Linked DNA regions of Caldivirga maquilingensis IC-167. The protein of the gene in region 2 binds, or shares a complex with, the protein of the main gene of each other region. Links are inferred from orthologs where the notes say so. Each region holds a gene or a part of one and is shown on either strand. Other genes may lie near its edges.

The links.
Region 1: CMAQ_RS08380 (region 2) and CMAQ_RS09490 share a complex: the UniProt entries of both Methanocaldococcus jannaschii proteins name them as parts of the 30S ribosomal subunit. The link is inferred for Caldivirga maquilingensis IC-167 from one-to-one orthologs.

Annotation. Positions count from the first base shown.
Region 1 is NC_009954.1:1,915,719-1,928,074, reverse strand. The notes cover bases 6,347-9,034. They hold CMAQ_RS09490 (30S ribosomal protein S14), read right to left. Parts: upstream 7,929-9,034; coding sequence 7,764-7,928; downstream 6,347-7,763. Other genes in these bases: sufC (Fe-S cluster assembly ATPase SufC), read left to right, coding at 8,316-9,034; CMAQ_RS09495 (LysO family transporter), read left to right, coding at 6,886-7,755; CMAQ_RS09500 (AAA family ATPase), read right to left, coding at 6,347-6,669. Also shown: aroA (3-phosphoshikimate 1-carboxyvinyltransferase), read right to left, coding at 1-100; CMAQ_RS10885 (hypothetical protein), read right to left, coding at 195-335; CMAQ_RS09520 (ABC transporter substrate-binding protein), read right to left, coding at 877-3,342; CMAQ_RS09515 (30S ribosomal protein S28e), read right to left, coding at 3,481-3,723; rpl7ae (50S ribosomal protein L7Ae), read right to left, coding at 3,729-4,223; CMAQ_RS09505 (DUF2067 family protein), read right to left, coding at 4,286-4,906; more of CMAQ_RS09500, read right to left, coding at 4,966-6,346; more of sufC, read left to right, coding at 9,035-9,071; Fe-S cluster assembly protein SufB, read left to right, coding at 9,068-10,492; CMAQ_RS09470 (SufB/SufD family protein), read left to right, coding at 10,496-11,623; arcC (carbamate kinase), read left to right, coding at 11,689-12,356. UniProt on the Methanocaldococcus jannaschii protein: Binds 16S rRNA, required for the assembly of 30S particles.
Region 2 is NC_009954.1:1,703,373-1,715,790, forward strand. What follows is about bases 1,659-4,408. They hold CMAQ_RS08380 (30S ribosomal protein S8e), read right to left. Parts: upstream 3,357-4,408; coding sequence 2,961-3,356; downstream 1,659-2,960. Other genes in these bases: malA (alpha-glucosidase MalA), read right to left, coding at 1,659-2,196; CMAQ_RS08375 (hypothetical protein), read right to left, coding at 2,222-2,866; CMAQ_RS08385 (H/ACA ribonucleoprotein complex subunit GAR1), read left to right, coding at 3,511-3,780; CMAQ_RS08390 (TFIIB-type zinc ribbon-containing protein), read left to right, coding at 3,787-4,408. Outside these bases: CMAQ_RS08365 (glycoside hydrolase family 15 protein), read left to right, coding at 1-41; more of malA, read right to left, coding at 226-1,658; more of CMAQ_RS08390, read left to right, coding at 4,409-4,647; CMAQ_RS10460 (hypothetical protein), read left to right, coding at 4,744-5,655; CMAQ_RS08400 (AAA-associated domain-containing protein), read right to left, coding at 5,661-6,125; CMAQ_RS10465 (helix-turn-helix domain-containing protein), read right to left, coding at 6,181-6,735; CMAQ_RS08410 (COG1361 S-layer family protein), read right to left, coding at 6,807-9,092; CMAQ_RS08415 (GntR family transcriptional regulator), read left to right, coding at 9,241-9,894; CMAQ_RS08420 (GH116 family glycosyl hydrolase), read right to left, coding at 9,863-11,848; CMAQ_RS08425 (hypothetical protein), read left to right, coding at 11,929-12,418.

The DNA.
Region 1 (12,356 bases), 210 kb from region 2 along the record:
CACTAATCGCTGATAATAATATTAGCCTAATAGCCCAGCTCTTTGATCTAGGAGCCTTCACTGAGCCAAACGCCACCGACTTATTAATCCTAACAATCATTCAATAGGCAGCTAGACACTGAATTATTAAATGTATTTCATAGGAATTGAATACTGCATGAAGCCTTTAATTTAATTTTAGTACATAAGCTTAATCACAGGTAATCATCAAGACCAAGCTTCTTTAAGTGACTCTTAATCTTAGACACATCCTTCTCCATTCTCTTAGCCTCATCAGTCAACTCCCTAACATTCCTATCCCTCTGATTTAACGTGCATTCACCATTCGGCGCCATAGCATGCGCACCACATGATGCATACTGACACTTATAGCCAATACAAGGATCATTAGTTAAGCCACAGATTGCCTTACCCTTAATGAACTTTAAAGCCTTCTTAACACAAATAAAGTATTGACAACTCGCCCCAATACAATACTGAACCTTTACAGTCGGGGTTCCTGAAACAGTAATCTTCACGCCAACCCCCTACTCACTAGGGTTACTCAATCAGATTATTTAAGTGTTTTCCAATAACACACTTAATCTAAATCAGGTTACCATTCCTTATATGCAATTTTATGACTCTCAGTATGAGGATTCACCCATCGGATCCTCTTCACCCCATAGCAGGAAGGAATACAGATTAACTGTAACTGAACATACTAAGTCCCAACCTAAGGAATAACCTTTTTATCCCTATACAAACAGTGAAACTAATGATGAGGCGTGGTAGGAATGAACACAGTGATTAGTCTAAACCAGGCTGAAACTAATAATCTACGTTATTATTTTTAATAAAAATAAAATTGAAATTGATTTTAGATTTTTATTTGCCTTATCTTCTTCTTAATGTTATTATTGCTGCTACTGCTGCTATTACGATTACTATTATTACTATTCCTGCTATTAATGCTGTTGATACTACTGGTTTAGTCACGGTTACGGTTGATACTGCTGTTGTGGTTGCTGTTGATGTTACAGTGCTTACGGCTGTACTGGTTACTGTGCTTGTAACAGTAGCAACGGCAGTGGTTGTTGAGGTGACGGTACTAGTTGTTGTTGAAGTAGTAGTTGAAGTAGTCACCGGTGTAGTGGTTGTTGTAGTAGTGGTTGTGGTTGAAGTAGTGGTTGTTACCGGTGTGTATGTTGTGTGGAAGTATGATGCAACACAAGCCTGCAACTGAGGATCAGGATTAGGTAAGCCTATTAAGACAGCCCACTGATGCAGATACGGATTAGTCCAAAGACTACCATTAATAATAGCCTCAGCCAAAGGAGGCATCACGCCTTGAGGTGCGAATCCACCCATGAATAGCCATGTGTTGAAGCCTGGGTAGAATCCATCCCAACCCCAACCCATAGCCCAATCATGAAGCAGCGAATATGCTGCCTCAGTGTACTCAGGATTACTATAATTAATACATGTCACAACCCACTCTGGATCAACCATCTTCTCCGGGAATGCGTAAGCTATTAGAGACTGGAACTGCTCCACTCCAGGTACCCAGTATTGGAACCATGCGTAGAATGCCTTAACTAACTCATAGTATGTTGATGTGCCTGGTGCAGCTGCGGCTATTGCAGCTAACCAATTACTCAAGTTAATGTATCCGTATGTTGAGTTTACGCATGTTACAATGGTGTTATTCGGTATAGGCAGGTTGGTGGTTAATGGTTTACAATACCAGCCGGTAATCTGATTACTCTGAACAATCGGGTAGGCGAAAGGCGTAGTGTGGCCAGGGACACAGTAGGATGGGAAAAGGCCTGGTGCCGTGTAAAGTGCGTCATCATAGTATATCCATAATTCATTAACACCACCCTTATTAGAACCGGCGAAGAACCAGTCAGTGCCAGTATCTGGTAATTGGCAACTATCAAGCTCAGAACTATAAGTACTACCCTCTATGGTGACTACAGTGGTCTTTATACCGAATCCTGTTAAAGCCTCAGCATCAATTGACGCAGCTTCAATCCATGCTGGGTGAGCTGTGGAGCTAGCGTATATTGTTAGTGTTAGTGGTGTTCCATTGGGTAGGTACCATTGACCACTCTTATAAATTAAGCCAGCTGACTCTAGGAGTTGCATTGCCTTGGTTAAGTTTGGTTCAGTGAAGTTAACAACCATACTCCTAATATCCGCTGGGAACGTCAACCAAAAGCCAGGCACGGTATTAGGTGCTGGGGCTGGAACATTAATGAAGACTGGTACATTAGGCCATGACCATGGTGCAGCTGCAGCAGTTCTATTAATGATGTATAGGAATGCTTGCCTAACCTGAGGAATATTAAACGGGTAATATGTTGGTAATGCTATTCCCTCAATGGATAAGTCAGGTAGCTGAAGTATGTAGTAGCCTGCACTCTTCAACTTACTCTGGAATGAATAGGGCATAGCCTCAACGGTATGTATGAAGTATGGTTGGCCACTTAACGCATATGATACTAATTGAGTTAATCCACCTGATACGGCTATGTTTATTGTTATCTGCGGATAGTATTGCCATGTGTGGAATGGTAGTATCTTATCCCACTCAGCCAACAATGGCTTACCCTGGAAGTAATCAGGCTCAAGCTGAACAGTGATATAGTTTGGTGTAGCCTTGGTTACGTAGTATGGGCTTAAACCCCAGTATGGTATAGCCATCTTTGTTATGTTAACTGACCCAAATTTCTGCGCCTCTGTTACATTCATTGTCTTCAACTCGTTTACTACGCTCTCCCAAACTGGCCATGGTGTATTAGGTATCCAGCTCATTAGTAACCAGTAATACCCTGTGGTTGACCAGTAGTCGAAGTGTATGGATATTGTGTAGTTGTTTATGATTATGAAGTCCTTATCAGCATTCTGAGGCATTAACCAAGGCTCCCATTCACCAAAGGCCTTATCACTAATGTAGAACCATGCGTAAACATCCCATGCGGTGAAGGGTATTACCGCTGAACCATTAAACCAATACAAGTTATGCCTAAGGTAGATTATCAAGGTCTGATTCTGAGGAAACACAGTCCAATTCTCAGCCAAAACAGGCCACCACTGACCAGTGGGATCATTATAATCGGCAAGAGGCATCCATGTACCAGTTTGGAATATCACATTACCTGAGGCAAAGGGATTCCACCAAGGAGCAGGCCAAGGAGGAAGCAGGACATAGTACCATGGAGCAGCCATATACATATTATAAGTTGGGTAGGATTGTTGAGCGTAGGCTACTTTTAAGGCGCTCAGAGTTAAGATTACTACTGTTACCAGTAGTATTACTGTTACATAACCTTTCTCCTTAAGTATATAGTTACTCATCAGCTCCGATTATGCTATGGATAGTAATAAGTCTTATTCTAACAGGTTAGATGGTTCAACGTTGAGGTTACCTTGCTATATTATTGGGTTAATTTTGGAGGAAACTGGCTTTTATTAGGGATTGATTTGATTATATTTTTACTTCACTGTTATCTTTCTTGCTTCACGTTCAGTCTCCCTAAGCATTAATATGTCCCCGACCCTCACGGGGCCCTTAATGTTCCTTGTTATTATCCTCCCCTTATCCCTACCTTCAAGTATCCTAACCCTAACAATATTAACCTCACCAGCCACCCCAGTCCTACCCAGTATCTGAACCACCACTGCAGCTGTGGCGTCATCGTATGGGCTTAACTTAATTTCACCACCCTCACCGGCCATTTAAATCACTCCCTCTCCCTCCTCTCCCTTTGCTGCGGCTTAGCCTGTGGTTGAGTCCTCGGTAATTGTATTGGGTTTAAGCCAGCGCTAACCCTAACGTCATTTAGCTTAGTCACCAGGTCCTCAAGGTCCTTGGTTGCTTGACCTGGGTCAACTATGGTGACTGCTGAGGCGTATGATGATAAGCCAACTGCCTTACCTAACCTCTCCTTACTGGGTACGTAAATGTACGGTATGCCCTTTTCCTCGCATAGTAATGGTAGGTGCATTACTATTTCCGGTGGATCAACATCCTCAGCGATAACCACTAGTTTAGCTAAACCCCTCTCAATCATCTTGGTTGTCTCATTGGAACCCCTCTTAACTACCCCAGTCTGCTTAGCCATGCTCACCACATTATACGTCATTTCAGCTAACTCCTGGGGGACAGCAAACCTAACGTATATTGGCTTCCCCTGAGGTGGATTGGCGTAAAAGACCCTCGGGTCTATTGTACTCATACACCATATGCGGTGCTGCACCCTTTAAAAACTTTCACAGTTAATGAAACCCTTAAGCTCACTTAATGCTTCTTCATTGATGTTAACATGTTAACTATATCATTAAGATTAGCCTTAAGGGTAATGTACTCCCTCCCATTCACCTTCCCTTTATTAAGCACATCCATGTTCACTAACTCATCAATTGCATCATAGATACTTACCCCCTTGGCAACGGCTAGGGACGCTATAATCCTCTTAGCGCTACTACTAATGTCTAAGTCCACCATTGCTGCGTAAGCCTCTGAAAGCCTCCTCACAGTTTCAATAACCTTACTGAGGCTTGCACCAGTGCGTAGCCTTGACTCATTCAACTCAGCGTAATACCCCATTAATCTAAGGGTTAACTCAATGGTCTCAGGCGGTATGGGTGATTTAGGCTTAGCCTCACGAATAATTACTGTTAAGTCAAATACATTAATCAACCTACCTTGCCTCAAGGTTCCGTAAACCTTATGAGCCTCCGTTGATAAAACCTTAGCAAGAACCGGGTTCCCCCTAACCTTAACCTCAAGCCTACTACCCCTATACTTAACGTAAACCTCCTTAGCCTTAACCTCACTTAAGTAAGTATTAATGAATCTAACAGCCTCATCAGTACTCCTAACCTTAAACATCAACCTCCTACTAACCACAACACCCATGCACCCCTATGGCTTAAATACTTTAATACAAAGATAAATTTAAGCATAATCACCACTCATTACCCACTCCCAGTGGGGAATTGGTCATAAGCCTCTATTCCCTTCGTTATCCCTGCCAGGCAGGCTTCAAGCTGCGTTGCATCATTAACACCGGCTAGTTGCTTAACTGCAATACAGTTCACAAGCGCCTCCGCCTCGGCCCCTGTTTCAATTAGGCTGCCTGCCTTCTCGAGGAGCCAATTAGGCATAATAACCCCCCTCTGCCTGGCTACACCCATTATTATTGCCTTAACCAACTCAGGCGGTGGCTTAGCCACGTATATCTTCAAGTCCCCCAGCCTCCCCGGCCTGATTAAGGCTTCATCAAGTGCATTAACGTTATTCGTCGTAGCCACTACAAGCACCTTATCGTACCTTGAGGCCACTCCATCAATATTCTGGAGGAGTACGCTAACCAACCTATACCCACCAGTACCAGCCTCCTCCCTAGCCCTACCTATTGAGTCAACCTCATCAATGTAGATTACGCTTGGTTGAAGAGCCCTAGCCAGTGCGAAAACCCTCTCAAGCCTCCAGGCAGCCTCCCATGAACCACCCCTCATTAGGCGACCGGACTTAACTAAAATAACCCTAAAACCCCTGTATAAGCCAAGCCAGGCGGCGTAACCAAGACCAAGAGCAGTCTTACCCGTGCCCGCTGGGCCATAGAGTAGGATACCGTGAATAGGCCTGACACCATTACTCCTAAAACTCTCAGCGGCAATAATTAACTCCCTCTTAGCTGAATCCAAGCCTATTAAAGCCTCCCAATCCTCATGGTAGTACTTCATTAAATTATACCTATCGGGTATATCCGCTATGCTACCGTACAGCATTGGTAATACGTCAGTACTATTCACGTACCAGACACCGGCATAGGATGCTGGTAGCGCGGCGATGAGTAGTATAGCTACTGTTTGCGTGATTAGGAGGATTGGTGATTGATCATACGTCAGCATGGGTATTATTGATGCAACCGAAGCCAGTAGTGAGGCTAATATTGGTGATGCATGCCCCTTAATTAACCTGGCTATTGATGGTGAAGCAACGTAAACCACAGCCATCACAATAACTAAGGATAACACTGCTGGATTACTGTACACTGCAATATTATTAACGAAAACCCTGTAAAAGCTTAGGGGGGTTAGTGATATTGGGTTCCACGGTAATGTACCCTGCATCATACTGCCGATCAAGTAGGTTACAATATACGTTAAGGCTGGTAGGGTTGGCATTGAGAAGGCCTCATAAGCCGACGTAATCCCTCCTGCTAAACCCCATGCAGCCCCAATTAATGGACCTGGCCATGGCTGATACATAAGTAGCAGTGAACCTATTGAGAATAATGGGCTTACCCCCTGGCTTGACGATGAGTTAAATAACTTAACCTGGACACCTATTATCACCACTGGTATTATGAGTAGGGGGGTTAACCTAAGCATTGAGCCAACGGGGTCCCTGTAGAACCATGACCATGAGGCCAACAGTAACGCCATTACGTACGCCAGTAGACCTAGGATTGAGGCTTGGTTAAGCCTACCCACGGCGCTGATTGCAATAAGGCCACCCAGTATTACTAGCATTAGCAGCATGAAGCCGTGATTAGTGATTGTTAGCATGGTGAATGATGCGAATGGAGCTAATGCAATCAGGGAGACGAGTAAGCCACCTAGTGCAGCTATCACCCTACTAAGGCTACTTGGCTTAGTATCCTGTATCGCCACCTGGGTTAATCATGGGGATAGTAAATATAAGTATCGTTTTAAGCTTAAGACACCCTCATTACTCATTATGAGTGAGCTTTAAGGCTTGTTTCACATACTGCCCACAGGGATTGTGAATTTAGATTAATTTTTGTTAATGGATCATTAAACCCTTACTTAAGTGACCAAGCTTATGTTAGGTACAGTTTATAAAGGGACTTACCTAACTAGGCTTCAATGTATGTTGCCGGGTTCATATTCATAGTAGTGTTTGCAGTATCAATTGCGATTGGTAAGTTAACCCCAGTATCCATTAGTGAGGCCTCGGATAAAGCGGTAATACCCATTGTTGTGGCATTAATATTCACGATAAGCCTATGGGGCGGTGAGCAATTAACAAGTATTAGTAAGGCTGGTTCCCTGGTAGCATACTCGTTAATCTACTCACTATTAACAGTGGCATTATCATACGCCGTAGGGATTATGATAGGGGAGAGGCGGCGTAATGGTTCATTAAGACTCATGAATAGGACACCGTTAATATTCATAATTACCCTAGTGATTGGTTGGTTAACGGGCTTACTCCTCCATGTTACAGGCATAGGTAACATTATTGAAGCTGAGTTAATAGCCTTAGCTGGGGTCATTGGCTTATCCTCAAGTAGAGTAATGAATGTTAAATCACTCATGGCTGGGGGAAGGATTGGGATGCAGGCTGGGGTGAGTGCCCTCCTAGGTGGCTTAGCCTCAGGTTTAATATTATCTTATGTCTTCAACATTAGGTTAAACGTATCCTTAGCAATAGCCCTAGGCATGGGTTGGTACACGTTCACTGGACCCATGGTTGCGTTATACGCGGGACCGTATTACGGTTTACTAGCCTTCCTATCCAACTTCCTTAGGGAGCAATTAACCTTCATCCTAGTTCCCTTCATACCAGGTAGTCCACAGGCCTTGATAAGCATTGGTGGGGCGACATCAATGGATGATACGTTACCAGTCTACGTGTCAGTCCTAGGTAATGAGTATTCCGTGGCCTCAATATCAAACGGCCTACTGCTTACAATACTGGTTCCCATAATTGTTCCATTAGTATTAACGATTTAATAACAGTCTCAATAGTATTTCTTGAATCCAAGCTGAGGCGCCACTTCCCTAAAGCATCTTCTACACAGCATTAATCCATACCTCCTTATTACAGCCTCATGAGTACCACACCTAACGCACCTAAGGGAACCCTTACCAAACTCCCTAGTCCTACTAGGCTTAATCTTACCCACGGAAAACTGGTGTTGAAGACGCTATAAAAGCATTTCTGCACCTTAACCAGTTAAGGAGTAATGATTAGTAATGCTTAAAAGCCCCTATGCAACTGAGGTAACTGCCCCATAACCCGGCCATAGGTGGGGTGGACCCACCCAGACTCATCAGAACCTGGAAGTGAAACACCCCACCGCGGTGCTGAGTACTGCGGTCCGCGAGGCCGTGGGAAAGGCCCGTGCTGGGGTTGGGGCATCTTTAACATTATTAATCCTCACTTAACCCTTATGAGTAATAGCCTTAATGCTGATTTTAATAAGTAAAGGAGTAACTGTAAATATATTGTTTGTGACTCCCACGAAAAGTTTTAAATAGGTGTCACGTGGGGGTGTATTGAGGCATTAAGTATGGCTGAGTTAAAGGTTGAAAACCTAACGGTCTCGGTTGATAGTAAGGTGATTATAGAGGATGTGTCATTCAATGTTAGGAGTGGGGAGGTTTTAGCATTAATGGGGCCTAATGGTAGTGGTAAGACGACTTTATTCATGTCTATTGCCGGCCACCCTAAGTACAACATAGTTAAGGGTAGGGTATTGTTGGATAACGATGACTTAACCACACTACTACCTGAGGAGAGGGTATTGAAGGGCATAATGGTTGCCTTCCAAACACCAATCGCAGTACCTGAGGTTAGGTTATCAACACTCATAACGGCTATGGTTAATAAGATGAATGGTAAGAAGCTAACTGACCCAGCTCCACCAAGTCTCGTAAATAACCTAGTTAAGGGTGTTCAGGAGGTTGGCTTAACCCCAGCCCACTTAAGTAGGGGTGTGAATCATGGCTTCAGTGGAGGCGAGATGAAGAGGAGTGAGGTGCTTCAATTACTCATGGTTAAGCCTAAGATAGCCCTAATTGATGAACCTGATTCAGGACTGGATGTTGACGGTATCTTCGCCGTTGGGAAGGCATTACTTAACCTGGTTAACTCAGGGACAGGAATAGTGTTAACCACGCATAGCGCCAGAATACTCCACATCCTTAAACCAACTAGGGTACTGGTTCTAAGTAAGGGAAAGATAATCGCTGAGGGTGGGTTAGAGCTGGTGGAGGAGATTGAGAAGATTGGTTACGAGAACTTCCTTAAGGTGAGGTCAAGATGAGGCAGGACTTACATAACCTGGTGGAGGAGGGATTAACCCCAGAGGAGGTTCTTAGTAGGGATACGCCGATTAGAAGAAGCATTGAGATTAAGGGTAAGATAACCAGTGATGTTATTGAGGAGATATCTAAGGCTAAGAATGAGCCTGATTGGATGAGGAGGCTTAGGTTAAGGAACCTTGAGTTATTCAATAAATTACCAGCACCAAACTGGTTACCCAACTGGGTCCTGGAGAACATTAACCTTGAGGAGTACTCAACATACGCTAAACCCGACATTAATAGGGCCAGTAGTTGGGATGAAATACCACCCGAGGTTAGGAAGTACTACGAGTCATTGAATATACCAGAGATAGAGGCTAGGGCATTAATGGGCCTTGGTGCACAATTGGATTCAGAAATGATATACTTCAACATTAGGAAGCAGTTAGCTGAAAAAGGCGTGGTAGTGATGCCCATGGAGGAGGCTGTTCAGAAGTACCCTGACCTAGTTAAGCAGTACTTCATGAAGATATTCCCACCTGAACATAAGTTCGCTGCACTACATGGAGCACTCTGGAGTGGTGGAGTATTCGTCTACGTACCCCCAGGGGTTAGGATTGAAGCACCCATTGAGGCCTTCTTCCTAATAAGCAATGCCGGTGAGGGTCAATTCGAACACACATTGCTTATAGCCGATAAGGACAGTTACATACACTTCATTGAGGGTTGCTCAGCCCCAAGGTTCAGTAGGTATAGTTTCCATGATGGTATGGTTGAGTTATACGCCCATGAGGGGGCTAGGATAAGGTTCACCACAGTGCAGAATTGGAGTAGGAATGTGATAAACTTCAATAATAAGAGGGCTATAGCTGAGAGAAACGCCAAGGTTGAGTGGGTTGAAGCCAGTATAGGAAGCATGGCCAGTTTCGTCTACCCATCCACAATACTTAAGGGTGAGGGGGCTGGAACGGAAATAACAGGCATTACCGTGGCTAATGGTAAGCACATTAAGGAGAATGGCGCTAAGGTGATTCATGATGCGCCTAATACGTATTCTAAGATAGTTAATAAGTCAATATCGGCTAATGGTGGGACTGTGGTGTATAAGGGGGTTGTTTACGTTAGGAGGGGTGCTAGGTTTGCTAGGTCTCATGTTTCATGTGATTCGCTTATTCTTGATGATAAGTCTAAGGCATACACTATTCCTCATGATCAAGTATTCGAGGACACGGCAGTGGTTACCCACGAAGCCTACACAGGCAGAATAAGCGAAGATAAACTATTCTACCTAAGAAGCAGAGGATTAAACGAAGAAGAAGCAAAAAGCCTAATAGTACTTGGATTCATAAGCGATGTAACAGAGGGTTTACCATTCGAGTACGCCATGGTTTTAAACAGGGTAATTAGCCTTGAATTCAGTAAATACGGTAAGGTGGCTTAATCAATGTTGGTGCCGGAGGAGATTAAGGTTAAGGCTAGGGAGCTTGCGGGTAGAATACCATACCAGTTAATTAAGGATTCACCAACGGTTAAATACTACACGCAATGGAACCTCTTCGATAATTGCGTTGAATCAAATAATGGTAATGCATCGCCGCCCTCACTTGAATTTAATGAATACGACGTGGTTATTCACAACGGCATCCTAGTTAAGGGTAATGAATTAACCAGTGATAATGCGGTAACAGGCATAGATCCGTCTGAGTCAAGGATAATTGCAAGGCATTTCGTTAATATAAGGGAGATACACTCGTTAACGTTAAGTGAATCATCAAGCGTCAGGGTAATGATGAGTTACAGTGGTGGAGGCAGTGAAATGCATTCAAACCACGTTATAATAAACGTTAATAATGATGCTTTAGCCAATGTGTTTCTAAGCATTATTGGAAATGGGGGATGCGGGACTAATATCACGGAGTTAAACGTGGGTGATGGGGCAGTGGTTAATTTACTCATCTACTCAGTGAACGTGGACCCTGCATTCAACTTAATCAGGATTAATGAGGGGGCTAGAGCTAAGGTTAACTCATACTCAATAGTGGTTAACGGGAAAATGACTCACCACAGGGAGGACTATGTGCTGCAGGGAAGGGAATCAATGGTTAATGTGAATTCACTTGAAGTTGGTTTAGGTTCCTCTAGGATCGACTACATGGTGAATCTAATGCATTATGGTGAAGGCTCCAGCAGTAACTCCATTACTAAGGCTATTGCCTTAGACTCAGCCACAGTTATACATAGGGGTTTTGGAAGGATTAGTGATCATGGTAAGTGGTCGTACACTAACATAGAGGGTAAGGTATTCATAGGCTCAAGTAATGCAGTGGGTATGTCAGTGCCGGTGATAATGGTTGATACAGGTGATGTTAACGGCGCCAGACACGCCGCATCAGACGCCGCCTTAGATGAGGAGCAGGAGCTCTACCTCAGGATGAGGGGGTTAAGTAGGGAGGAGGCGATTAGGTTAATAACCTATGACATGATTATGAGCTTCCTGGATAATATTGATAGCGTGTTTGAAAGTAGTGTTAACAATATCCGTAACTCATTACTTAAACTAATTAGAATATGAACCACTACTTACTTTACCTCAAGTTATAGGGAAATATATAAATACCTAAGCATAGCGTTTAAGTCATGATGCTGGTTATTGCACTGGGTGGTAATGCCTTCGCTAAGACCGGTTCAAGAGTTGGTTCACCTAAGGATCAATTGGAGGCTGTTAGGGAGGCTGCTGTTGATGTTATTAACATGGTTCAATTAGGGTATAGGGTTATTGTTACCCATGGCAACGGCCCCCAGGTCGGCTTAATAACTGAGAGGATTAGTGACTCATTAAGCCTAGATATGGCTGTTGCCGCCACGGAGGGTTGGATGGGGTATTTACTGGCTAATGCAATTGAGGGTGAGGCTAGGCGAAGGGGGTTGGATACTAGGGCTGTGGTTATTGTAACCAGGGTTACTGTTAATAGTAATGATGAAGCCTTCAGGAACCCCACTAAGTTCATTGGGCCAGCTTACAGTGAGACTGATGCAGTTGAGTTAAGTAGAATTAAGGGTTGGGTCTTCAGAAGAGACCCCAGGGGTGGTTGGAGGAGGGTTGTTCCATCACCAAGACCAGTATCCATAATTGAGATTGATGCAATTAAGCAGTTAATTAATAATGGCAACATAGTTATCGCAGTTGGCGGTGGTGGTGTACCGGTTATTAATCATGAGGGTGTTGAGGCTGTTATTGATAAGGATTTAGCCACTCAATTACTTGCAAATAGTATTAACGCTGATGAATTAATGATACTCAGTGA
Region 2 (12,418 bases):
CGGCGCTTAATTATAATCAAACCAACGTAAACCACGGCTAATCAATACTTGGGGCAAATGTTAAGTGAATGTAAGTTAACGTTTTCACTGAGCCATAGTTGAAGTAATAGTCACAGGTACTGCGTCCACTGCGGTTTAGTTAAGAGGATCTCTGTGATGTAATTATCATTAGTAAATACAGGTTGAAGCACGGTATCCTTATGATAATTATGCAGTAATAGTAATTTAAGTAAGCTTAATCTCACTGCACTTACCATTACCGTATACTATTGCCTTACTATACCCTGGAGCCCTCAGTACTGATTCATTACGCTCAATTACCCTCCCGTCACGTAGCCTAATGCTTCCATTACCGTAGATTCTTAAATCATGAGTAGCGGGTATTATTGAATTCTCCCTAATGAATAATGGGAATTCCCTACTACTCTCAATCCACACCGGCCCCTTATACTCCTCGCAACTCCACCAATCAGTCCAATTACCCTTAGGTAGGTAAACCCTCCTTGATTCACCATATATCTGAGGCGCATAGAGTAAGCTGCTGCCAACCATGTATTCATCAATAATGTGGTATGCGTCTTCATCATCCTGGAAATGGTATACTAATGGTCTAATTAATGGGTGCCCAGTCTCATGAGCCTCACTGGCTAGGGCTAGTAGATATGGCATAAGGCTCCTCCTTAACTCAATAACCCTCTTAACTGCATTAGCGTAATCACTCCTAAGCATGTAAGGTTCCCTATCTGGATTACTGCTTGTATGAACCCTGAAGAGTGGGAAGAATAAGGCAGCCCTATAATACTTCACAAGTAATTCGCCTTGATCTGAATAAGGCCTATACCTTCTTGAATCACCCCTACCTATGAATCCACCTATATCGCATCCGAAGAATGGTACACCTGATAGGCTCATTGATTCCATTAACTGCAGTTGAAGTAACACGTCATCCTGCGATGGAGTGTTGTCGGCTGACCAGAGGAAGGCGTACTTCTGAATACCTGCGTAGCCGGCCCTGGATAATATGAATGGTTTATCGTGCCCAGCCCTCTTAAGGCCTTCGTACGTTGCCATTGCTTGGAAGTATGGGTACGCATTCCTAGCTAACTCATGCCTAATCCTCCTACCATCATCAAGCCTATGTAACGTACCCCTATCAATAGACCACTCCCTCTCCTTAACGTAGTCTGTTGGTTCATTCATGTCTAGCCAAATACCATCAACACCATACTCCCTAACCCAACGCTCAATGAGGCTAGCCCACCACTCCCTAGCCTCCTTATTAAAGAAGTCTGGGAAAACAACGGTACCAGGCCATCCTCTACCGGTGTATAATTCACCATTGGGTGTTTCGCAGTATTTCCCTAGGCCACTTATGAATACTTCATAATTCTGATCAAGCTTAACCCAGTGATCAATAATAGTAACTAGCCTAACACCCCTATCGTGAAGATTCTCTGTTAATTGCCTTGGATTAGGGAACTTAACTCTATCCCACGTGAATGTTTTACTGGAATCCATGTACTGTAGGTCAAGGTATACTGCGGCTGGTTTAGCACTGAATTTATCGTACTCATCAATAATCCTAATAACCATGTCCTGGGGCTCGTAGCCGCAGCATCTTGATATTTGGTAGTCAAGGGCCCAGTCAGGTGGGTCAAGGGGCTTACCTGTTATGCTGGTGTAGTTCTCAATAACCCTCTCTATACTGGGTCCCTTAATTAAGTATAATTCAACATCATTATGGGGAATGAGTACGGTAACCTCATCATACTTAGTTAAGCCAGTATCAATTATTAACTCCGCTGGTGAATTTACGAAGAGGCCTACGGCTTCACCATTCCTAACACTTATGAGGAATGGTATTGATGCGTAGAGTGGGTCACTGTACCAGTTATATGGGGCTGGGGCTGAGGCGTCAAGATTCCACATCCTAACCCTAATCCTCCTCCTATCAAGTTCAAAGGCCTTCTCACCAAGCCCGAGTACATGCTCCCTGAGGTCAAGGTCCTTACTTACAATTAACCTACCACCCTCCTCTCTAATCCTTATTAAGTGGTCGAGAAGCCTAATCTCATGACTTAACCCCTCATATTCATTAATAATTCTCTCAGCCTTATATTCAAAGTTAACTATGGGTCTTGGTTCATTAATTAATATTCTGAATGCTGACTCATTCTCCTCAATAATAATCCTCATGCGCCTCTTAGGCTATGTACACCTTTTAACTATTCCCTTGGTTACCGAGTAGCTTCATTAATTCACTTATCCTGGCTTTAACACTCGCTAACTCCCTGTTTAACTCCTCATTCTGGTTCTTAAGCCTAATATTCTCCTCCCTAAGCCTATCGTAATCCTCCTTAAGCTTCCTAAGCTCCTCCTCAATCTTACCGCAGGATTCAGGGGCAGTAATTTTATCACTCCTAACCCAGTAAATCACTTGACTACCTTCACGAACCCACTTTAATTCACCTGTTTCTAAATCAAGGTCTAGTTCCGTTATTATTGCGAAGACGTCGCCCTTACCAATATTGTATTGTTTAATGGCTTCATTGAAGAACCAGTCCTTAATATTATTAAACACTTGGTTAAGTGACTTCTTGAATTCACTCTTATTCCTTAATTCATTGAACTTAGCCTCCCCCTCTTCATTACCTAGGCTTGTCCTTAATCCATTTGCCACTGCACCGAAGACTATTCTAAAGAAGTCTGGTCTACCACCTCTACCGTGTTTGCCGAATAATTTCCCAGCCGATGTCTTGCCTGTGGATAACTTTATCTTAATAATTCGTTTACCAGCCTCAGTAACTAATTCAGATGTTACGCTCTCCCTCTCAACCTCCTCTCCCTCCCCCTCCTCGCTCTGCATAATTATTATACGTAAATTTACTTATAAATCTATCTCTAAATATAGACGCATATAGGTCTTCAGTAATGAAGCTTAACTTACTGATGCTGTTAATTCATATTTTAACGGCATTAATCACGCCATCTTGACCTGGACGGGATGTTACAACTGCCCTACCTAACTCAGTTTCTATTATAGTGCCCTTAACTATGATCCCCTTCTTCACGAAGTCACTGTTGGCTGGGGATTCAATGATCCTAAGTATCTTAACAACCTTACTGGTTCCATTACTCTTATCGAAGACGTTTGCGTAGCCGGCTTCACTTAACCTAATCTTAACATTACCTCCAGTGACTCTTTCAATCAGCCTCTTCTCCCTATTACTAAGCCTAGTATTAGTGGGTGGGCCACCTCCAAGTGCCTTCCTCTTAACCCTATACGGCTTAGCCCTGAATCCACCCGTCACCTTCTTACTATCATTACCCTGGTAAAAGGCAGCTAACTTAGCCATTACCAAACCGCCTATGAGGGGCCTTTTAAAGCTTAGCCTCCTTAATCATTCAATACCTTAGATTAAACCACTGATGGTTTTAGTATATCTTTGTGAGTATTTCCTGGCTGATTAATCGATAATCCTTAATAAGGAGTTAATGATGGAAGTATACGTGCCGCTTAGGAGAATCGGGGTCATACTACATGTGGCTAAGGATGGCTTAATGGTTGCCAGGGTTAATTCAAGTAAGGCAGATAGACTTGTGGGTTTGGTGACGATGGATTACTCCATGAGGAGGATAGGTGTTATTAAGGATATAATAGGTCCGGTTAACGCACCCTACGCCTTGATTAAGCCTATTAAGGGTCTGAACGCAACTGATTACGTTGGTAAGCAGGCATATGTTAGGGATATTGATTATGATAAGGTAATGAGAAGGTGAATTAATATGAATAAGTGCCCAGCATGTGGTTCAAGTGAATTCATCTACGACGAGTACAGTGGTACAGTTTACTGTGCTAAGTGCGGTTACGTATTGAGTGAACATGAAATAGATAAGGGGCCTGAGTGGAGGGGGGTTGATAAGAATGGTAAATCTTTATCAAGAGCCAGTCCTGTAAGCGCTTCATCACCTGGATTCAACATGTACGTTAACATAGTTAGTGTTAATAGGCCTAAGTTTAGGATAATACCATCATTATCATTATTCAACTCCAGTGAACGCAATGTAATGATGCTTAGATCCATAGCTAAGCAGGTTATAGCTAATGCTGGTTTACCTGAATCAATACTGGATGAGGTTGTGTTAAACTATAGGTTACTAATGAAAATGAATTACAGGGGTAAGATTAAGGAGACTGCGGTGGCTTTAGTTTACATAGCGTGTAGGAGACGTAACTTACCATGCACCATGAAGGACCTGCTCAGGAACAGTGACGTTGATATTAAGGGCTTCAATAAGGCTTACATGCATATAGCTAATTTAATGAACATTAAGGGTATTTATAATGATGAGCAGTTAATCAACATGACCTTAAGGATAGTTAACATGATTAACATCAATAGTAATATTAAACATAAATTAATGCTACTGATAAGGGATATGATAGATAAGGGTAAGGCAACCAGCTTGTTCAATGGTAAGACGTTTACATCAACAATAGCAGCCATGGTGTATTTATCATTATTAATATATAATGTTAAAATTAGGCAAAGGGAAATAGCCTCAATGGCCGGGGTCACGGATGTAACGATAAGGAATAGGTATAATGAATTACTGAAACGCCTAAACTTCAGGGTAATCATTTAAAAGCACCCTATATTAAGCCTTACCCAGTTAGCCCTACGGATGCATGCATTAACCGCATTAATGCATTCACTGCGTGGAGTCTGTAATGGTGTTTACGTGAATGGTAGGTTACTGAATAGGTATGGTGGCTTTAATGAAGTTGCCGTACAGGTGCTATTGGGTAGGTTAAAGGTATGTAGAGGCTCTAGGAGGGGGTTAGCCTTAGTTAATACTGATGATTCCCCCGTGTTAAGTGATTTAGGGGGTAGTGACGTTAACTGCTTCATTGATTACAGGTGCAGTGAGGTAATTATGCATAATGCTGTAATGCCCGAATACCCACAGTTCGTAATTGATGTATCACATTGGAGGAGGCATACTGAGGGGGAGTTAAGGAGCCTAATAATACAGTTGATTCAGGCGCTTAGGGAGGTGAGGAGGTATTTATGGGATGGTAACCTCACAGTAACGGGTATTGACAGCGACTTCATGGAACTGCTACGTAAATTCACCGGTAACATTAACACAGCTGTAAGATTCCTGGGAAGTATACCACCCAGTTACTTAAAGTCGGCTGTGATGCTTGACCCTTATGGTGACGTTGAGTTAACCGAAGGAGTCATTAAGTCAATTAATGTTTTCATAATTGGTGGCATAAGTGATAGTGAAGTGATTAGGAAGGGTGAAACCCTTGAATTATATAGGGATTTAGGGTTAAGTGAGTTCAACATACCTAGGGTTAGGTTAACCTTGAGGGGAGTGTTAACTGGTGTTCCTGAGAGGATTAATAAACTGGTGTCAATACTATTAATGGTTAAGTGTAGTGGCTATAATCTTGAGGATGCCATAATAGCTAATCAATCTAAGGCCGATAAGATTAACAGGCTTAATAGGGAGTTAAGCATGTTGAGGATTATTGATTCAAACACCGTCAGTAACTTATTGACTTGGCTTGGGTTAACGCCGTGGGATAATAAGGTTGCATCAGTATTAAGGAGACGTGGATTACTTCACGGTGACTCCTTTTAATAATTCTACGTTACTATGTACTCATTTCCCCTCTTCTTTATTAAACCAGCATAAGCCCCCCATTCTGATAATAGTATTGTTAATAAATCCCTTATTCCAGGTGCCTTGAATTCACTATAACCCTTATTAACCAGGGCCATTATCAGTTTCTCCAATGGAAATGGTTCATCCTTACCTATCTCTATTGCTGTCTTAAATGGTTCAATATTGGATATTAATTCACGCAGCATCCTTCTTCGTTCAGGTATTTTCGAGTTTAGGAATTTAATGCCAAGTTCAGTAACAACCACGTCACCATTAATCACCTTTAGGAATCCTAGGTATATTGCTGCATTTAAATTAGGTATAATATCATCTAGGTCAGCATCCATGTGCTGGGCCACTGCGTAAATATCAGCCTTACCTCCAAAATCATTAAGTATAGTGTCTATTAACCCTATTACATCTGTTAACCTCGAGTCTAGCGGCATTACCAGGCTTCTTTGCCCCATAAGTTATCTAACAGTTTAACTGCACTGGCTTTATTTATGAACCTTTCGCAGAAATAAACATAGACCTTCCCCCCTCTTTACTCCTAATAATATCCACCCACACGTTATCCTTAACGAAACTTGGTAAGTTTAAATCACGTTGACCATCATTAGGTTTATCATACCCATTACTGCAACTTAATGTATTAATACTGGTGATGAGTTTCTTTAAGTCCATTATGGCGTTAATTAATTGAGCATAATCATCCTTAATCAGCTTAATCTCCCTCATTAATGAATTAAGGGTCTCACCCACATTATTTAACTCCAGGTAACTTGCCGATGGTGGTTGATTAATACTTACCGTGAAGCTTAGGTTAATTGACGCCACGCCAAGCGGCTGCTGCATATTATTGTTACTAGGCTCAGTGGATTCCTGCGGCTTCTCGACTACACTTACGTTATCCCTTGAGTAAGCCCTGTACTTTGATAATGCCTTATACACTGTGTTTATTGATATACCTAGTCTTTGAGCTATCTCCCTAGGCTTCAAACCCTGTCTATAATACAAATCCCCCACAGCTAACTCAGTCTTAGTTAACTTACCCATGGTTATACACCTATAGGTATGATTCAGAGTAATAATAATTTATTGTTTAAAAAACATGGAATACCCTTATATTATCTACTTGAGCCACGGCTCCTCGCTAATAATGCCAATAGAACTATAATCAGTATTAGCACTACGTAGAATAGTATTGAGGAAACCTTATTGGGTATTAGCAGGCTAATGAACTGCTGGGATAGTGATGGGTTAACGTGGATTGTGAACTCATCGTTCTGAACCATTGGTATTAATGAACCTGTCTGATTCCACAGCAATGTTAACGTAACCTTATAATCCCCTGGATTAATACCATTCTGGACATCAACCATGAAGACTACCTGCTTCTCCTGCCCCGGCTTCAAGTCACCTATGAATAATGTACCGGCCGTTAATGCGCTAAGCGGATTACTACTGCTTACGTGTGGTTCAATAACTCCTTGTCCATTTAAAATAACTTCAACATTCTTAGCGGTTACGTTACCATCATTAGTAATAGTTATGTAAAGTGGTACATCACTATCACCTACACTTAAGTCACTGGTTGCATTAATCACAAGGAGATTAGCCTTGGGTTTAATAACCAGCGGTATGGTGTAGGTCTTGTTGAAGCCTGTTCCATTAATTATAAGCGTTAAGTTGGCTTGAACAGTACTATATATGTTGTTGGCAGTGGATAAAACGAAGTTAACGGGTACTGGTTCACCAATGGGTAAGTTACCGATGTTAACAATGCCATTCGATGGATTAACAACATTAATGTACTTATCACCAATCAACGTAATCTTCACATTCCTAGCCACGGCAGTACCCGAGTTACCTAAGTATATTGTTAGGAGTAATTCAGGGTAACCTGGGAATAAGTTAGGTGGATTAGTGTAGTAGGATTCAACTACAACATCCGGAACCCCGGTGACTACAATGGGGATCCTCCTGATTGTTAATGAACCACCACTGTAGGTTAACGTTAAATTAGCGTAATAGGTTCCAGCCTTAACATTAGTCACATTAACCATGAAGGTTACGTAAACCGGTACACCAATAGGTAGGTCACCGATTGTTGCATTACTGGTTAACGCCACGAATCCCACCGGTAGCGATACGTTGGCTTTAACATTAATAGCTGGGGCTGTACCGGAGTTAACTATAATGAATGTTAATGGTACAGCACCGTAACCTGGACCAACAGTAATGGGGCTACTTGGTGAACCCCATACAGTACCCTCACTTATTAGTCTTGGCTCCCCTGAAACCACAATGGGAACCCTTAGCCTTGATTCAAGCCCATTATTATACGTTAATGTTAAGTTAGCGTAGTAGGTGCCTGGACTTACATTGGATACGTTAACAATGAACACTGCGTAAACCGGCACACCCACAGGTGCACCACCTATTGTCGTGAAGTTTACTAACGGTTTGAAACCGCTTGGTAATGATATTGTGGCATTAATGTTAACTGCATTAGCTGTACCGGAATTAACTATGGTTACGAATAATGGGACAACACCATAACCAGGACCCACTGCAATGGGGTTACTTGGTGAACCCCAGCCTGCTCCCTCAACGGTCAGTCTCGGTTCACCTATAATTGGTATATTAACTGTAATTACCTGTGTTGCATTGGAGAAGTAGTTTAGGATTACTTCACCATTAATTACGCCGACTGGGGCATTATTAGTTACATTAACCAGGAAGACTGCGTAAACTGGTGTTCCAGGGGGTATGTAGCCTATGTAGCTTTTATTAATTACCGGTACTAGACCATTACCTAGTATTATTGTTGCTGATGCATTGGAAGCCATGACGTTACCCGTGTTAATTATTGGTATAACCAAGGGCAGGACACCTATACCCGGTGTGGCCTCAATGGGATTGTTAATTGAACCCCATGTTGGTAAGCCTGGGTTAAACTTAACGTAACCTAACACCGGTATGGTTACATTGAAGGTACTGCTTGCGTTTCGCGGCATGATAATGATGCTCCCATTCATCACCACCTTGGTTAACTCAACGTAAGTTACGTTAACCTTAAGTTCATAAACACCGTTACTGGCGTTTGGGTTAATGTTAATTAACTCAGTTATGTTTATTCTTGAACCAGGTGGTAGCACTGGTATTGTTACCTTGTATGAACTATTGAAGTAATTATATGGTCCAAAGGGGAAGGTGAAGATTGGTTTAATGGTTACATTGAATAATGTACCCTCACCATTATTAATAATTGATAATACTAATGGTACAGCGTTCTGGCCTGGTGCAGCAAGCGCACCTACCTGACCAGTAACCACTAGTGCATTGGCTACATTGGTTAGTAGTATGAGTGCGGCCGCCGTTAACGTAACTATGATTAGCTTACCCTTCATAGGAGACTCCGATATCGGATGCATTTAAAAAACTTTTCTAATGTTTAAATGAGCACTGAATTCGGTTTATGGGCTTGAATCTAAGGGATAAGTCACCTTAATTTGAAATATAAACTTATAAACACCTGCATAGTGTACCGATGCGTATATGGAGTCTAAGCTACTGGTTAATAGGGTATACGAAGAATTACTTAACGCCATAATCCAGGGTAGGTTTAGGCCTGGGGAGGCCTTGAGGGAGGATAGAATCGCCTCAATGCTTGGAGCCAGTAGAACACCTGTTAGGGAGGCTTTAGCCAGACTTGAGAGGGAGGGGTTTGTGGTTAAGGATGGGAGAAGTTACATAGTTACCCCAATAACTAAGGATGATGTTGTGCAGCTTTATGAGGAGAGAATACCGCTTGAGGCCATGGCAGCTAGGTTAGCGGCGATTAGGGCTACTGATAGTCAATTAATTAGGATGAGTAATGCAATTGATATGATTAAGGCTGAGGTTATGCAACCCAACCCTAATCCAGTTAAGTTAGCTGAATTAAACGGTGAATTCCATGAGCTTGTGGCTGAGGCAAGCGGTAACAAGTTCATTGCAACTACGCTTAAGCAGATTAGGCTTAAACTCAAGATAGTTAGGGTTAACATATTCACAAGTTACAGTAGAAGGCTTGAGGAGGCTAAGGAACATGGGGATGTTTATGAGGCAATAAAGTCAAGGAACCCTGAAGCAGCCTTCGTGAAGATGCTTAACCATGAGCAGAATGTCCTAGAATACGTTAAGAGTAGTGTTCTACCTTACTACTTCTAAGGGCTAAGTATAGTATGTATGGGGAGGCGCTACCTATGTAGTGGTCTAAGCCCACGTTCCTGCCCTCGATGGCGTCTATTCTTGAGCTTTGATTCCAAGGCTCTAACCTTGATATAGTATCCCACTCCTTCTTAGCAATCTCAAGACCCTCATTAACCATACCCCTAAGCACCATGTGGGCAGTCACAACGAAGCTTACCCTAGGCCAGCAGGACCTCATTTGCCCTGATGAAGTATCAATCTCCCCACTTGGCTTAACTGAATTGGGGAGACAGTGGGGTGATGACTTGTGGTTAAGCTCGTATATTGACCTTAAGGCTACCTTAATCTTATCCTCATCAACCACCGGTGGTAGTTTAAGGAAATCGCACCAGAATTGCCCAAGGAGTTGACTATTCATGCATGACTCATTACTATTGCCACTTGATTTCCATGCCATGAAGTAGCGGCCATTCCACAGTGAATTCAACGTCTCCCTGCCTTTACTTAAACATGACTCATAACGGTCACTGAGCCTTACACCAAGTACCTCAGCCGACTTAATAAATGCTTGAAGTGAGCATAGGAATAGGGAGGCTATGTATGAGGATGCCCCATACATGTTTGTTCCATCATAGGAATTATCAAACCCACCCCTTGAGTCAGGTATGCAGTCACCGTCATAATCCCTACTGATGAGCCAGTCAATAACCTCACGCATCTTATCAATATTCCTCCTTAAAACCTCAACATTACCCGTTAGGAGATAATCCCTATAAATCATTAGAATCCAAGTACTCCCTAAATCATTCCACGGATATAAGTATGAGGCACCGTATATTGGATCCTCAATACTCTCCTCCCCAAGATCATGAGGAACCTCACCATTATGTATGTAGAATCCCAGTAATTCATCCATTTTAACAGTTAAGTCGGGGAAAAGGTCAAGTAGGGCGAAGGATAATCCATCCCAGGTCATTGACCCTATGGTACTCATTAATGGTGCTATTGATAATGATTCATAAACAGCTAATCTACCGTCCTTAGTTAACCACGTTGATGAAGTCAACACGTATAGGCTATTTAATACAGCATCCCTTAACCAACCATCAGCATCAATATTAAGGGGACTTAATGAACCGGTATTCTCTAAGGCGTATTCAGCCACCTCAACTGCTGAGTTGAAGAAATTCTCGTAGTAGTGGCCGTATGGGTAATGGTATGGTCTTGAATTAAAAAACCAGGTAATGAAGAATAACGCCTCATCATCAACCCTCCTCCACACTATCCCTGCAATCTCCTCCCTGGCATATGGCCTTATGGAGTACCTACCCTCATCAGCTACTTCACTGAGTTTACTGAATATTGAGATATCCTCAGTCATACCACCCCTAGTGGGTACCCAGTATGAGTAGCCGGAGTATGTGTGGCATTTTTCACAACCTATGAAGACTTCGCCGTAAGCTGGGTCACTTTGCAGTGACCTTAGATTCCTGAATAATACACCATTAACCTTACCTGTTATGGAGTAGTTGACGCGACCCCACCTCCTACTACCCACTATGTTTGGGAATGAGAATGCAATAGTGCCATTTCCCTTAACTCTAATTATTATTAATGGTAATGATGAGTCCTTAAGATTACCCTTAACAATGGGTGTATAGAACTCGATCTCCTTAATCGGTAAATTACTGAACCTGTACTTGATTCTAGGATACTGGGCATCAACCTCAATGGTGTCAACATGCTTATACTGCGGCTTAACCTCAATATTCTTACCTGGGTTGGTTTGAAGGAAGAGTGGTTCCTCATTAAGTAGTACTACGTGGAATCCCCTAACCACCTTAAGTGGGTTTAACCAATTATTCATTATAGTCACATTGCCTATTGTGAGATCTGGGAAGAATTCTATTGCACCAGCACCAATTCCACCTAGGGGTAATCCACTGTTGAAACTCCTACCGCTCACTATCATTAAACACCCTTCCGGATACTGAATTTTATGCATTATTATTTGAATAAGGAATTTAAGACTGTTACTAAGCCAAGCAAACTATGCTACTGCCATTCTACAGGATTAAGAAGGACCTTTGGATTGAAGCATACCTAATAGGTAGGGTTGATGCATTAGCTAAGGTTGGTTTAATTAAGTCATTTAAAACAAGCGGCGTGGATAATGGTGAATTAAAACCCATACCCTATCAGGAGATTAAGAGCATAATAAGTAATGACATTAAGTGGATTAATGACACCATAAGTGACCTTGAGAATGGTTTAAAGTTCAGGTTCAGGGATTACGTATTAATCCCAGTGTATAATCCAGGTCAATATATGGCTAAGGTTAACTTAAGCCTAATGGACATAGTGACGCTGAGGGTTACTAGGAGGATATATGAGAATTTACTTAAGGTAATGCCTAAGGAACCACTGGGTGTTGGCTGGTTCAATGTAGCGGTGGAAAATGACACTGTTTTCATTGATGGTGTGTACGATGAAGCCTTAACCAACACTTACACTAATAATGAAAGCTTAAGGAGGGCGTTGA